3 regions of the Methylomonas sp. 2BW1-5-20 genome follow, and region 1 is predicted to be linked to each of the others. Evidence: riboswitches for the same ligand, from Rfam matches in the RefSeq annotation. Region 1 holds a riboswitch; each other region holds the start of a gene.

Region 1 (4,222 bases):
CCGCCGGGATTACTCGCACTAATGGGGGTTATGTCGTGTACCAAATTTTGCGCGGGAATTTCGGTGCGACTGCTGTTGCCCAGGTAAAACGAGGAATCGCTACGGGTCAGGTAATCCGATTCCTGGGTGTCGTAGTAGTGCACCAGAAAATGGCCGGGGTTGCTGCTATTGCCGCCGATAAAGGCGGCCATTGCCTCGCGATCCATATTCATCGTGAACGTGCCCCCGCTACTGGCGTTCAGCAGGGCGGCTTTGGCCGCGGCCGGCAGCAGATACGCAAACCCTGCCGTCGCCAGTAGAAACAGGACTTTAAAACGATGCGGATTGAAAGTGTTCATGCCGTTCTCCAAAAATCAATTAATCGACGCTTGCGTTTCCCGGCCAAGCCCAGCCCCAACAAACCGCTCGCAAACAGCCAGACCGCGCCCGGCACAGGCACCACGGTAGTCTGCAAACTGAAAGTACCGACGCGATAGTCGCGAATGCCGCCCAGATGATCAAAACCCGCACCTAGTCCCAGGCCGCCGGAAAGACTCAAGGTATCGCCGGTAAGCTGCGTATCGACATCGAACAGATCGAAGCCGCTGATCCGAAACCCGAGGTGGTTCATCAACACCCAGCCGGAGCGCCCCGTCGCCACATCGACCAGCGTTGGGTCGTATTCCAGAGTCATATCACCAAGTAGCACGCGGTTCGCGGGCGGAGTGACGTCCACTCGATAACGCATCGCCCCGCCCAAACCGATTGCGCCGGTAGCGCTGCCGCTCAAATTGGCGGGATCAAAGCTAAAGGTCGTTGCCTGGTTTTTGCGGCCGGCCGGATTGGCGGCAACATGACTGCCGTTGACCTGAAATTGCAGACCCACAGCCGAAATTTCATCGGAAACGCTGTCGTATAAATCCGGTGTGTTTTCGTCACGAAGCTGAAAGAAGGTCTTGTCGGCAGCCGAGGCCGCGTAAAATTCTTCAAGATAAAGCGATGGCCGGCAGCAAATCGGGAAACTGGCACGTGGCGTGTCGGGGTAGGTATCCTGAATCACGCCGGCGATCAATGCGTCGCGATCCAGACTCAGGATCAGGGCGCCGCCGCTGACGCTGGCAGCCCGCGCATTACCAGTCATACCGATGATAACCAGCGTAAGTACGGCCAGACAACAGTATCGCAGCTGATAGTTAGTGATGTTCATAGTCTGTTCTCTATTACGGGAAAACGAAGGCACGCCACCCGGGAATCCGGCTGCTTTGAGCCGGATGAAATCGCGGAGCGCCGTTCGCGAAGGTAGTTATTGATTTTTTCGGTTCGCCTGTCCCTATCCTGGCGAACCGAAAACACACTCGGGACGCGCGCACGCGTTAAGCGACCCGTCCGAGACGCTGGGGTTTAGGCCGACAAAGCGCTAACTTTACGGCGATTACAGCCCATCAAACCCAGTAGCGCACTGCCGAACAGCCAAACGGCGCCCGGCACCGGCACGGCTGCCGGCGCATTCAAGCTAAGATGCCCAACGATGGCGTTTGGCGAGACCGTGGCACCGTAATTGGTCAAAAACGAACTCCAGGTCAGGAAAAATGCGCTGGGTGAAGTGGTTGGACCAACGCCGCCGCCAAAGATCAAGTCGCCATCCAAATGTAACTCGCCGCTGCTGTTTACGGATTCGCTGACGTTGGTCAATTGCAAAAAGGTGGTGGCGCCAAAACCGGTATCGTGGGTAACCAGATTCCAAATGCCGGAAAATTTCTGCAATGTAAAATCGTAAGGCTGCAAAGTACCGAAAATTGAACTGGTCATCCGGAATGCCCCGCTCAAGCCGATTTGGCCGACTGCGGTGTTATTGGTATCCATGGTTGTAGCTTGCTTGCTGCGGTTGCCGGCATAGCCGATTTTGGTGGGATTGTCGTTCACCGGAAACAGCATATGGTTAGTATTTGCCGTGCCGTTACTGGCGGTCAGGTTAGCCGCCGGGGTAGTGTTATAGCCGGCATCGTAAAATCGCTCGATAATGAAACCGCTACTTGCGGTGCTGAACGCAGTGTTATCGATTGTAATCGTGGCGTCTCCGCTAACTAACGCGGCGCTGGCGGCAGCCGGCGCCAACAAGCCGGTCAGGGCTGTAAATGCCAGCATACTGGCGGACGCGAGTTTCAAGCCATGGGTTTTCAAAGCAATCATGTTTTATCCTTAAAAAGTGGTTTTGGTTGAAAAATTTCCCAGCAACATAATGCCCAACAGATGCTTGTTGTCCGCACCCAATTGAATTCTTTGTTGTTGAGGCAACCCGGCTGTCTGCATGCAGACCCGCGGTTTTCCGGCTCCGTCTCGCGGCGGATGTGGCAGGGATGTCGCGTTCCCGGCGACAGTGCTCGGATCCTTGAGCGTTAAAGTCCTTGTGCTCCTGTGTTGAGTTTTTTCGGCTACACGCCGTTCATAGCCTGAGCCGACCCGGCTAGGCGCCGACGCTTAAACATACAGCCCGCCAAACCGGACCGAACACATCGCCAAAATGCATGTAAACGGCCGACAATCATCTAACGGCAAAACAACGCCGCACACGATTACCAGGACGACTTGGCTACTGTTAAATTTTTCAGGCCACGCAGCCCGTCAAGCGTTAACTCTTATCGCATTCAATACCTCATCGAAAATGTCAGATAAGCGGCCCGGCCCTGCGCCGCAGCCACGCGACCGTCGAAATAGCCGTAAGGCTGAAAATAATCGCTATCGCTGAGGTTTTTCACGGTAGCCGCCCATTTGAAATGCGCGGTTTCGTAAGCCAAAGCGGCATCGAAACTGTGATAACCAGCGGTTTTGAAGTCATTGTTGTTCGACAGATACGCACCGCTGCGTAAATAAACCCCAAAGCCCAAACTAAGTCCGGCAAACTCACCCCATAGCAAACGATAATTGGCCCAAATCCGCCCGCTATCTTCCGGCACCAGTGCCAGGCGATTGCCGATCGCCACGCCGGCCTTGTCATCGACGAAGCTGGCATCGGTATGGGCGTAATTGGCCAACAGATTCAGACCTTCCAGCGGCTGCCAGAGCAAATCCGCTTCGATGCCGCGCGAACGCTGCCGGCCGGCAGCCAGCGAACGTCGCAAAACATCGCTGTTATCGGTAACCGCTACCTGACTGCGATCAATCTGATAGAGCGCTAATTGCCCGCTAAACTGTTTCGCAACATCAAACTTAAAACCGGTTTCCAGATGTCGAGACAACTCCGGCAGCGGGGCATCGACAAAATTCACGAACGGCTGGCCGCGCATGCCTCCGCTATAGCTGATAAACCAGGAAATTTCCGAATTCAGATCGAACACCGCTCCCACGCGCGGCAGCCATTTCAAGGTATCGGTTCGGGCGCCGAGACCGGTCCGGGTGTTATTGAAATCGATTGCGACGTCGCTTAACCGTAAGCCGTTCAGTAAATGTAATCGCTCGTACAGCGTACTTTGCCATTGCGCATAAGCCCCATAAGTGACGTTTTGTATGAACTGATTGTTTACTCCCGGCCCCGGCGCTTGATAAGCACCGCCAAAAGTTGGCGAACGCAGATCGACGATGCCGGCACCCAAACCCAACGGACCGAAATCGCCATCGACAAAGCCGGCATCGTTCAATTCGCTGTGGTCGACGCCGATCAGCAGCTGATTATCAGTCGGTCCCAGCTGAAATTTAGCCAGTAAATTGCCCAGGACGCTGCGTTCCTGCTGCTCTTGAAACAGCTCGGCATTGACCAAGGCCCAATTGGCGTCCTCCAGCAAGGGCCGATCCGCGACAAAGCCGTCAGCACCAAACAAGGTCTGAATTTTTTCGTCGAATTCCGAACGAGCCAGACGCGCCTTCAGTGACCACTGCCAAATACGGTCGATTCGATGTTCCACTGAAGCCCAAACCGCCGCCGACTCCGAGCGGCTATCGGGTAAATCGCCAGGCCCAAGAAAGACATTTCTGCCCGCTCGAAAGCTGCCGGCAACGCTGCCTGTCGCCGGCAGCCCCTGATATTCCGGCTGCTGCCAGCGCGACAACTTGCCTTGGATGGTCAAGCGAGTCCTATCGTTATCCGTGAATACCAGCGCGGGGTTGATGTTAAAGCGTTGAGTTTCGATTACATCAATATCGTGCCTGGCATTGGTATATTCGCCGCTGAAGCGCAAGCGGATATTGTCGGTTAGCGGCTGATTGACATCGAGAAACGGCTGATAAAAGCTGTTGCTGCCGATTTTCA
Region 2 (4,222 bases), 1.3 Mb from region 1:
AAACACCGAATGTTTGGTTGGCTTTGGCCACGTCAAACGCACCTAATACTGCCGGAGTAGCGGCATTTTTGATCAGGTAAGTCGCCAGGGTTTTCTTGTCGTTGCTCAGACCTGTTTTTGGATATTGCCAGGTTGACTCGGCGAAATCGATATATTTACCGGCAAACACGTTGGCCAAGGTTGGTGCGTAGCCGTCGATTTTGATGAAGCGGTAGTCAAACGCCAATTTGTTGCCGTTGCTGGCAACCGGCAGGTTTTTCTCCAGCGACTGCTGACCGAAAGCCCAAGATTTAGCAGCACCTTGGTTAACGATCAGATAATTATCGTTTGGCTGACTAGGATCGAAAAATACTGAAGTTGGGCTTTTGTAGTTTTTAGCGGTTTGAGTACCTTTGCTGAAGTCATCCAAACACTTTTCCATATCACCGGAACCTGACAAATCGGTTACCTGTGGACCGGTATCAGCATTAGAAGCAACTGGCAATCCATTTTCAGTACATGGGGTATTCAGGAATTTGGCATATTGCTGCGCACCGGTGCCGGAACCGCCGATACGTTTGCAAAAATGCACCAGATTATCATCGGGCGCGGTAACGCCAGGGAAGCTGGTTAACGGCACATAACTGCTTGTCGAGGAATCGAACAATGTGAACTGATCCCAGGTCGAAATGTTGCCGGATACCAAACCGGAGATTTGCGACTTAGTCAAGCTTGGCAAGCAAGCTTCGGTATAATCCGCATTAGGGTTAGCAACAGTTGCAGTACAAGCGCCACCAGCGGTCAGACCTTGAGCGATTTGCAAGGCTTTATACAAATTGTAAGAAACCGGCACACCGAATACTAGGGCAGCAGCTGGTGTGACAGTCAGTTTAGATTTAACCTGCGCAGGATCAACAGCAGTAAAACCATTGTCGGTTTCGGTATTAACACCTACGAACAACTCAGGGTTAACATCGGAAATTCCCAAGTCAGAGGTCTTGGTGGTCAACGTTGGGCAATTGTACAGATTGGTGCCCGCGGACGTACAAGCACCAGTGCCGCTCGCGATAATAGCCAGCTGAGAAATAGGTAAGTTGCTCAGCAACGGCACCACACCTTGTGACGATCCTCCATTGGAGCGCTTACGGATCAATACATTAACGGCACCAGTACCGGACAAGCCTGTAACCTTAGTTCTGTTAACAGTACAGGTGAAAGCGGTGTAATCGGTTGTCACCGTGGTGTACTGATACTTATCAAAAGTACCTGCTTGACAAACATTGTTTTTGACCAAGCTTTCCAGATTGTTATCTTGAGCTGTGGCACCGGAAATATTCAGTTCCAGGTTGATGGTCGCGCTGGGCGCAAGAGCGAAAGAGCTTTGTGAAAAACCGCCGAGAGACAACACAGCAATCGCTGCGGATAATGCTTTAACTTTCATTTTTAAGGTCCTTAAAAGAATTGATCGCAGATTGACCGCACCGGCCTAGGCCGGTGCGGCGCACGGTTTGATTAAACAGCGCTTTTACGACGTTTGAATGACAACAAGCCCATTACACCGGACAGGAACATCCAGGCGGTGGCAGGAAGTGGCACTGCAGCTGGGATCGCATCATAAGTCAGCGTACCTGTGGTAACACCACCAACGGTGTTCAGCGTAAAGTTCCAGACATTGTCATATTCGGTATACACGGGCTTAGAAGCTGTGCTTCCGCCGACATACTCAAAATGCATTGCTGTACCAACTAGATCCAGGTTGCTAGCGACGCCCCCCATACTTCCTCCGATGTTGCCGCTCCAGTTTTTGCCAGCATATGCAGGTTTATCGGATGTCTGAAAATCGCTCAGGTTTTGAGCCACATCAACCACACCACCTTGAGCTGTATTAACCACACCCAAATAGGTAGATAATTTCTGCAGAGAACCATTCAAGTTGGTCATGTTTGCAGTTCCGTATCTACCTTGTAAATCGGCTTGAGTATTTTGCGAATTGAGCGTGGTGTACAAACCGTATCCGACAGTAGGATATTCCGCTGCAGATGAAGCTTTTTGTTGACCGCCGACTACACTGTACTGAAGACCTGCAAAATCCGCATTAGATAAAACTGAAGCGAAATTTGCATCAGTACTGCTGGAAATAGTCCAAGAGTGTGGTGCGGTTACGTCGGCTTTGAATGCCGCAACAGTCAAGCCCAAATCTAAAGTATAGGATTTGGCACCTGCTTGGTCCCACAAAGTCAAGATAAACTCTGAACCACCTTTAAATGCATCGGTTGACAATTGCACAGACGCCTGCGCGCCAGAAGCACCGACCAACAGAGCTGCCGCTACCAAAGTTTTCGTAAATTTCATTTGTTTATCCTTATGTTTAAAAAATTGATTAACACAAGGTGACAACCCAGCCGCCTTTCTCCAAGGCCCGTTGGCTTTCCGTCCTTGCCTCGCGACAAGTTTGGCTTTTACACGCTTCCTAACTATCTAACACCAAGACGGTGCCGCTCTCCCCGCTACCATTTTGTTTGTTGCCACTACCTACTCCCTAACCTCTTCCATCGCCCACTCCTTTTGCATGCCGTCCCTGCTCCTTTTTGCTCCAACTACGAGGCAGCCAATCCGTATCCAGCCACCCTCAATTGCGGCGAATTATTCCAAACCAAATCGACGGTTTCGGTTACACGACTATGACAATTTCGTGAAATGTATTACCTCGACTAACACCCAGCCGGCGCGGCCAATAAATGAAAATGTCTGAAGGAAGCCGATACTCTGCGGAATTACTGGCCTTTGCGGACGATAAGAAGAGACGGACCGTAGCGGCCGCGTAGCACCTTGCCTCTAAGTTCAAGCCTTGCCGGACTGCAGCTCGGACTGCTAAAGTTTTGGTTTAAGCAACATCTCGCCATACAGCCAGCACCCCAAGGACATTAAACATGGAAGACTCTCGAAAGCTTCTTGACCAGGCCTACACGGAACAAGCACACGCTATCGACACGGCCGGATTGGCCAAAGCCTTGCAGGACTGGTATCTCAAGTACCCGGCACATCATTTTCTGCATCCCTGCATCATCGACGGCAAACCGGCCTTGGTTTGCAGGGCAAATTTAGGTAAAACCGGTCCGGCTGCATTTATCGAATTGCAGGACATTGCCCGGCGCCACGGCCTGTATTTAAAGGAAGACAGCCGCAGCCGAGATATGGCGCCCGCCAACAACCGGCGGCGCAACGTCGGTTTGGTCTTGAGTTTTTGCGTAGGCATGCTGGCGACGACGCGCACGGTAACAGCGGACGAGTTGTACAGTGCTCAGCCGTTACAAGCGGTCGCTGGCCAACTCATCAAGCCAGGTAATCAGTTGCAGACCAACATGGCATTGGATGAACAAGGCAGCCCGGTCATCCGTCTGCGGCGAATCCAACCGCCGACCGCCGCCGAGGTACTTGCCGCATACACGGCAAAGCAGACCGGTTTACCCGGCGATAGCGCCGCGGCCGACGCTATTACAAGCTTCTTGCAAAATAGCTATCAAGCCAACTCCGCCGACCCGAAAACCATTTCCGCCGATTTAAGCGAAATCGCGGCGTATTACTCGCACTATCCGCAAATCATCAGTTTGATTAACGAGCTTCGCGGACAAAAATTAAGCCTGAAATATCAAGCCGGGACTTGGCAGACCGAAGCCTGGGGCAATCAATTTGGCGTGGATAGCGCTACCATCTATTTCGATACCCGATTGGGCGCGCAATTGCTAAACGATCCGGGCTGCGACAGTACCCCGGCCTGCGGCATCTCCCCGGCCGACGCCTTGTTGCATGAGTTACTGCACGCTAAATTGATGCTGTTGGATGCCGAACACTTTATCGACACCGGCGGCATGAGCCAGACTTTGTATCCGTTCGAACACGAGCGGGAAGTGATCGGCCGGGAAAATCAGCTATACCAGGATATGAATCAACTCGACGGCCGCGCTAGACCATTACGGCATCGTCATAGCGGAGAATTGCTGCAAGTCACCTGCCCCGCCTGTACGCCGATCAGACATGTGGCATCAAACGAGTAATGGCGCAGAAAGCTTGATAACTGTTATATGACAACGACGGGCGGGGACAAATAGCTCCGACACGCTTAGCGACTATTCCGGCATACCCGAAAATAGGATTTTAGCCAGCTTGCGCAGCCATCCGGCCGAGTCGCCTAAGCTTGTTAGCTAAGGTCGAAATCCGTCCTGCCGCACGAAAACACCCATAA
Region 3 (4,222 bases), 1.7 Mb from region 1:
TATCGCACTTGCTGTGTTAGGCGCCGGCCAACAAGCTTTCGCGCATGTGGAATATTACGACCTCAATCAAGGTGCACAAATCGGCGATTTGACGACTGCCGGCAAGGCAGCATCTAAAATTCAATACGGCGCAACACCCGCGGCAGTATTGGCATTGGGCGGATCAAGCCTGACAGCTGCCCAGCGTGCCGCCAACGGCATCGGCGGCGCCATCAGCGCGACCAGCGACCGCCCTTTAAATAATCCAAACCTTTGGAACGCGACCAACCAATCCTATACCGGCGTCGGCAGCTTTACCAATGTAAATTACACCTCCGCCGCCAGCTCGGCGACCGTTGACGTGAACGATGTCACCGACTACGGTTGGGGTAATGGCACCAACCCCACACTGGGCGACAGCCACAAAGTTGACTTCTTCAACTTCCGTCTGGACCAAACCTCGAAGGTCACCATTAAATGGAACGTGGACTCGGACGGAACCTATATTGACTCTGCCTTCAGCCTATATAGCGGCGTACTGAATTACCAGGGACACGACGATGCCAACGAAAAACTTAATCCGGTTGTCGTGCCTGGCGGCAAAAGACAGGATGCGCTCGATTCGCAAACAGCGCCAGTCGATTCCCAAGGCATAGCCTCGTCATACCGCAATACCCTGAGCAACACTCAAAGTTATGTCGGCCAGTTCAATGCCTTGGCCAACTGGGGTCAATCCAACGTTTCCGGCGACTGGGGTAACATCGCGTTCTTAAAAGCCGTCAACGGAAATGCTGCGTCAGCAGCGGGATTTAGCAGCAACGCCGCCGATACCTTAGAAACTTTGGTCATCACTCTGACAGCCGGCAACTACACTATTGCTGCTTCAGGCGCACTGAACGCGCTTGCCAACGCCTCTTTGGGCACACTGGGCTCGGTCGATTCATTCGGCTTAACCAACCTGCATGGTCACTTGCAGTTTTCCGCCGTTGCCACAGCCGCAGCCGTACCGGTTCCTGGCGCTGTATGGCTGTTCGGCAGCGCGATGTTAGGCTTCTTGGGCTTAAACCGCCGCAAAACAAGCGTCGCCGCCTAAGCTTTTTGCGATTTCAGCCGGCGGCGCAATGCCGACCGGTTTTTAGTTACGGACCACCAGGAGCAAGGATGCTCCTTCCTTCCCATTCCTAGCGCGACTATTTAACGCTAGTCGACTCAAGATCCTCACCGACTTTCCGAATAATACCAAATCGGCTGACGCAGCCACGCCAACCGCCAACCTCATAGCTATTTTGCAAAACTCCATGCACGAGCGATGGTCGCCATTTTGAAACTCGCCGCAAAATCAGGGGTAATGCCACAATCAAAATGCCATATAACACAGTTTAATTATTTAAAAACCAATAGCGAATACCCAAGCCAATAAAAACAATGCCTTACCGTTATGGCATGCGCATTGCTCAATGATAAGACACCCGCTTGACATGCGCCAGGACTTGGTAAAGAACCCTAGGTCGCACAGGACGCGAATTACAAGCTATGTCGGGGCGTAGACTGGCTTAACTGAACATTATTTAAGAGGTGATTAATGCTAAACAAATTTCTTTCCAAACGCAGCAGCGCCTTGGCGCTCTCTGTAAAGGCCTTGGGCGCCGCGGCATTGATTGCCGTAGCTGCGCCGGCGGCGGCGCATGTCGATTATGTGGATCTTAGCGATCCTTTCTTGTCCCCTGGCGGCGTCAATGGCGGCACCTTCAGCAACTACGGCTGGTATGACGGTACGACTCAAACTTTAGGTGATACGCATCAATTGGCTCAAGGCCAGTTTTTTAAATTCCACTTGACCCAGGATTCAAAAATAACGATTAACTTCAGCGACGACGGCAACACCGGCTTGCTAAACCCATCGTTCAGCCTGTACGCCGGATTGCTACCCGATGAGGCGCATGATGACGCCACTACCGATCCGTTAAACCCTAACCACTTCGTCGCCACACCAACACCTCACACGGTATACGATGCGTCGCCGGTGGATAACGGTGTGACCACGGACGCCGCCGGTCATGTCTCACCCTTCCGCGACACAGCCAATATTCACAATTTCAAAGGGCAATTCGATGCCCTGCACGATTGGAGTATGGCGAATGAAGAAGGCGCATGGGCAGTCATCCTATACCAAACTCACGTAGCCACTACTGGCGGCGCCAACATTGCCACCTTAAGCAATTACTTTCTGCGCGCCGGCGATTACACCATCGCCGCGGCGGGTAACGTGAATTGCGGTAGCAACGTAAGCTGCCCGAACACCAATTTGCCCGGCACCATTTCCTTGAGTGTCACTGCGGTTCCGCTACCGGCTTCCGCTTGGCTGTTCGTTAGCGCCATAAGCGGTTTTTGGCTCAATCGCCGTAACAAAGCGACTTACCAAGCCGCTTGACACAGTTTAGTTAACGGAATTTGGATAGAACAGGACGTTCAACCAAGGACGGTACTATCGCCACATCCACCGCGAGGTGGAGTCGGAAAGCCACGGATGCTGAGCTGGGAGAGACTCAGGATGGCCGGGTTGCAAACGACTGGCTTCCCATTAAGACGGTAACTTAATCGGGAACCTAATCATGACAACATATAAAAATGTAAAAAGGAAAGAAGTTATGAAATCTTTTGCTCTAAAAGCATCTATGTTAGGAATCCTGGGCGGTATGGCACTGGTTTCCGGATCGGCAATGGCGCACGTCGGTTACGGCAGCGCCTTATATCAAGGCGCAGGCACATACGACCCACTCACCGGCACCACTGCAGTCAGCAGCGCTTACGGCGCGGCCAGCAACTTCACCGCAACCGCATCCAGCAACGGCGGTTATCTGGCTGGCTTGAATCCTGATAGCCTGGGCAACACCCACGACGTCCGCTTCCGTTACTTCATCCTGAACAGCGACTCTCTCGTAAGTTTCACCATTAACGGCTTGAGTAACAGCAACGGCGCCAGCACTTTGAACCCAGGGTTTTCTTTGTACAAAGGCGTTGTTCCAGGAGCTTCACATGACGGCGTGGGCGATGTGGCTTCGGTAGCTACCGATCCGGATACTGCGGCTTATTTGGCAACTGCCAAAGATTTCGCTTCCTGGTCCCCATTTGCCGGCGTCAACGGTTTGCGCGGCGGCGCGGCCGCAGGCACACCTAGCAATCCGACCGGGCTGTGGGGCGTATTCGATACCAACGGCAATATCACCACCGGTAATAACGGCACCACCGGCGCGACCGACACTCATGGCCCCAACTACCTGGGCGGTTTGGATACACCTAAAGTGGCCACCATCGTATACACAGGAATTTCCGGTGCCGACGCAGCAACCGGCTCTAGCTTCACCAACTCTTCCGGCGGCACTACTGCAATCCTGGGTGCGGATGGCTTAGTTGACAACAAAGTCAGTTGGTCAGGCCAACTGGCGGCAGGCATTTACACCTTGGCGATTGGCGGCGCGAACGGGGCTGATTACGCTCAGCTTTACAGCGATATTTTCGCTGGCGGCGCCACTGCAGGCAGTTCATTTGCTGCCGCTTATACAGCTGACCGTTTAGCCCGTAGTTTGAGCATCACCGGCTTCCAAGTTACTGCGGTGCCACTGCCTGGCGCAGCGTGGATGTTTGTATCCGCGATGATCGGCTTCCTGGGCTTGAACCGTCGTAAAAGCCACGCTTAATTACCCTTGTTACTGCCTAAACACTGCGTTTTTCGGCAAATAAACCTTGGGAGGAAGCGTTAAAAAAATGGATAAGCAAGATGCAATAACTCACTTGCTTATCCAGATTCAAGGAGCAGGCTTAGGCCTGCTTTCTTTGTATTCGGCAATTTCAGTTCAAATCTCGGCGCCCGACATTCGGCGAACACAACGCAAAACGCTGCTATTTGAAGTGCAATGACTGCAAGCAACCTTAACGAAACTTCTGAGTTCACCAATAGCCCAAATAGGGCGGGACGGCGAACAGTGCAACAGCAACGGACAAAAATCACTAGCGCCAAAATTTTGATGATTAGGCATTGAGATCCTTGATGTTAAAATCAGCCGATTACCCCGTTAATATTGTAAGCCGATGAAATACCTAAACACCTTTGCCGGACTGATATTGCTAGCCAGCCCCGTATGCCATGCAATACAGGAAGGACAAGCCGTACCAAACTGTCCCGCCGTATTGGAAAACCAGCAAGCACTGGATTTTTCGGCCTATAAAGGCAAAGTGATACTGA

Evidence for each region. A riboswitch is a leader RNA that binds a small molecule or an ion and turns the genes downstream of it on or off. The one in region 1 is predicted to bind cyclic di-GMP.
Region 2: it holds a riboswitch for cyclic di-GMP, as region 1 does, so the genes downstream of both, ACH50O_RS05135 (hypothetical protein) here and ACH50O_RS21715 (hypothetical protein) in region 1, are expected to answer to the same signal.
Region 3: it holds a riboswitch for cyclic di-GMP, as region 1 does, so the genes downstream of both, ACH50O_RS13885 (hypothetical protein) here and ACH50O_RS21715 (hypothetical protein) in region 1, are expected to answer to the same signal.

The regions. Positions count from the first base shown of each region.
Region 1 is NZ_CP184127.1:4,724,996-4,729,217, reverse strand. Features, by position in the region: gene ACH50O_RS21725 (hypothetical protein) at 1-338, opposite strand, end outside; gene ACH50O_RS21720 (hypothetical protein) at 335-1,186, opposite strand; gene ACH50O_RS21715 (hypothetical protein) at 1,381-2,169, opposite strand; cyclic di-GMP riboswitch class I at 2,267-2,342, opposite strand; gene ACH50O_RS21710 (TonB-dependent siderophore receptor) at 2,625-4,222, opposite strand, start outside.
Region 2 is NZ_CP184127.1:1,118,884-1,123,105, reverse strand. Features, by position in the region: gene ACH50O_RS05140 (hypothetical protein) at 1-1,420, opposite strand, end outside; gene ACH50O_RS05135 (hypothetical protein) at 1,492-2,331, opposite strand; cyclic di-GMP riboswitch class I at 2,369-2,446, opposite strand; gene ACH50O_RS05130 (hypothetical protein) at 2,910-4,034, shown strand.
Region 3 is NZ_CP184127.1:3,034,713-3,038,934, forward strand. Features, by position in the region: gene ACH50O_RS13875 (hypothetical protein) at 1-1,072, shown strand, start outside; gene ACH50O_RS13880 (hypothetical protein) at 1,562-2,410, shown strand; cyclic di-GMP riboswitch class I at 2,460-2,547, shown strand; gene ACH50O_RS13885 (hypothetical protein) at 2,628-3,677, shown strand; gene ACH50O_RS13890 (TlpA family protein disulfide reductase) at 4,069-4,222, shown strand, end outside.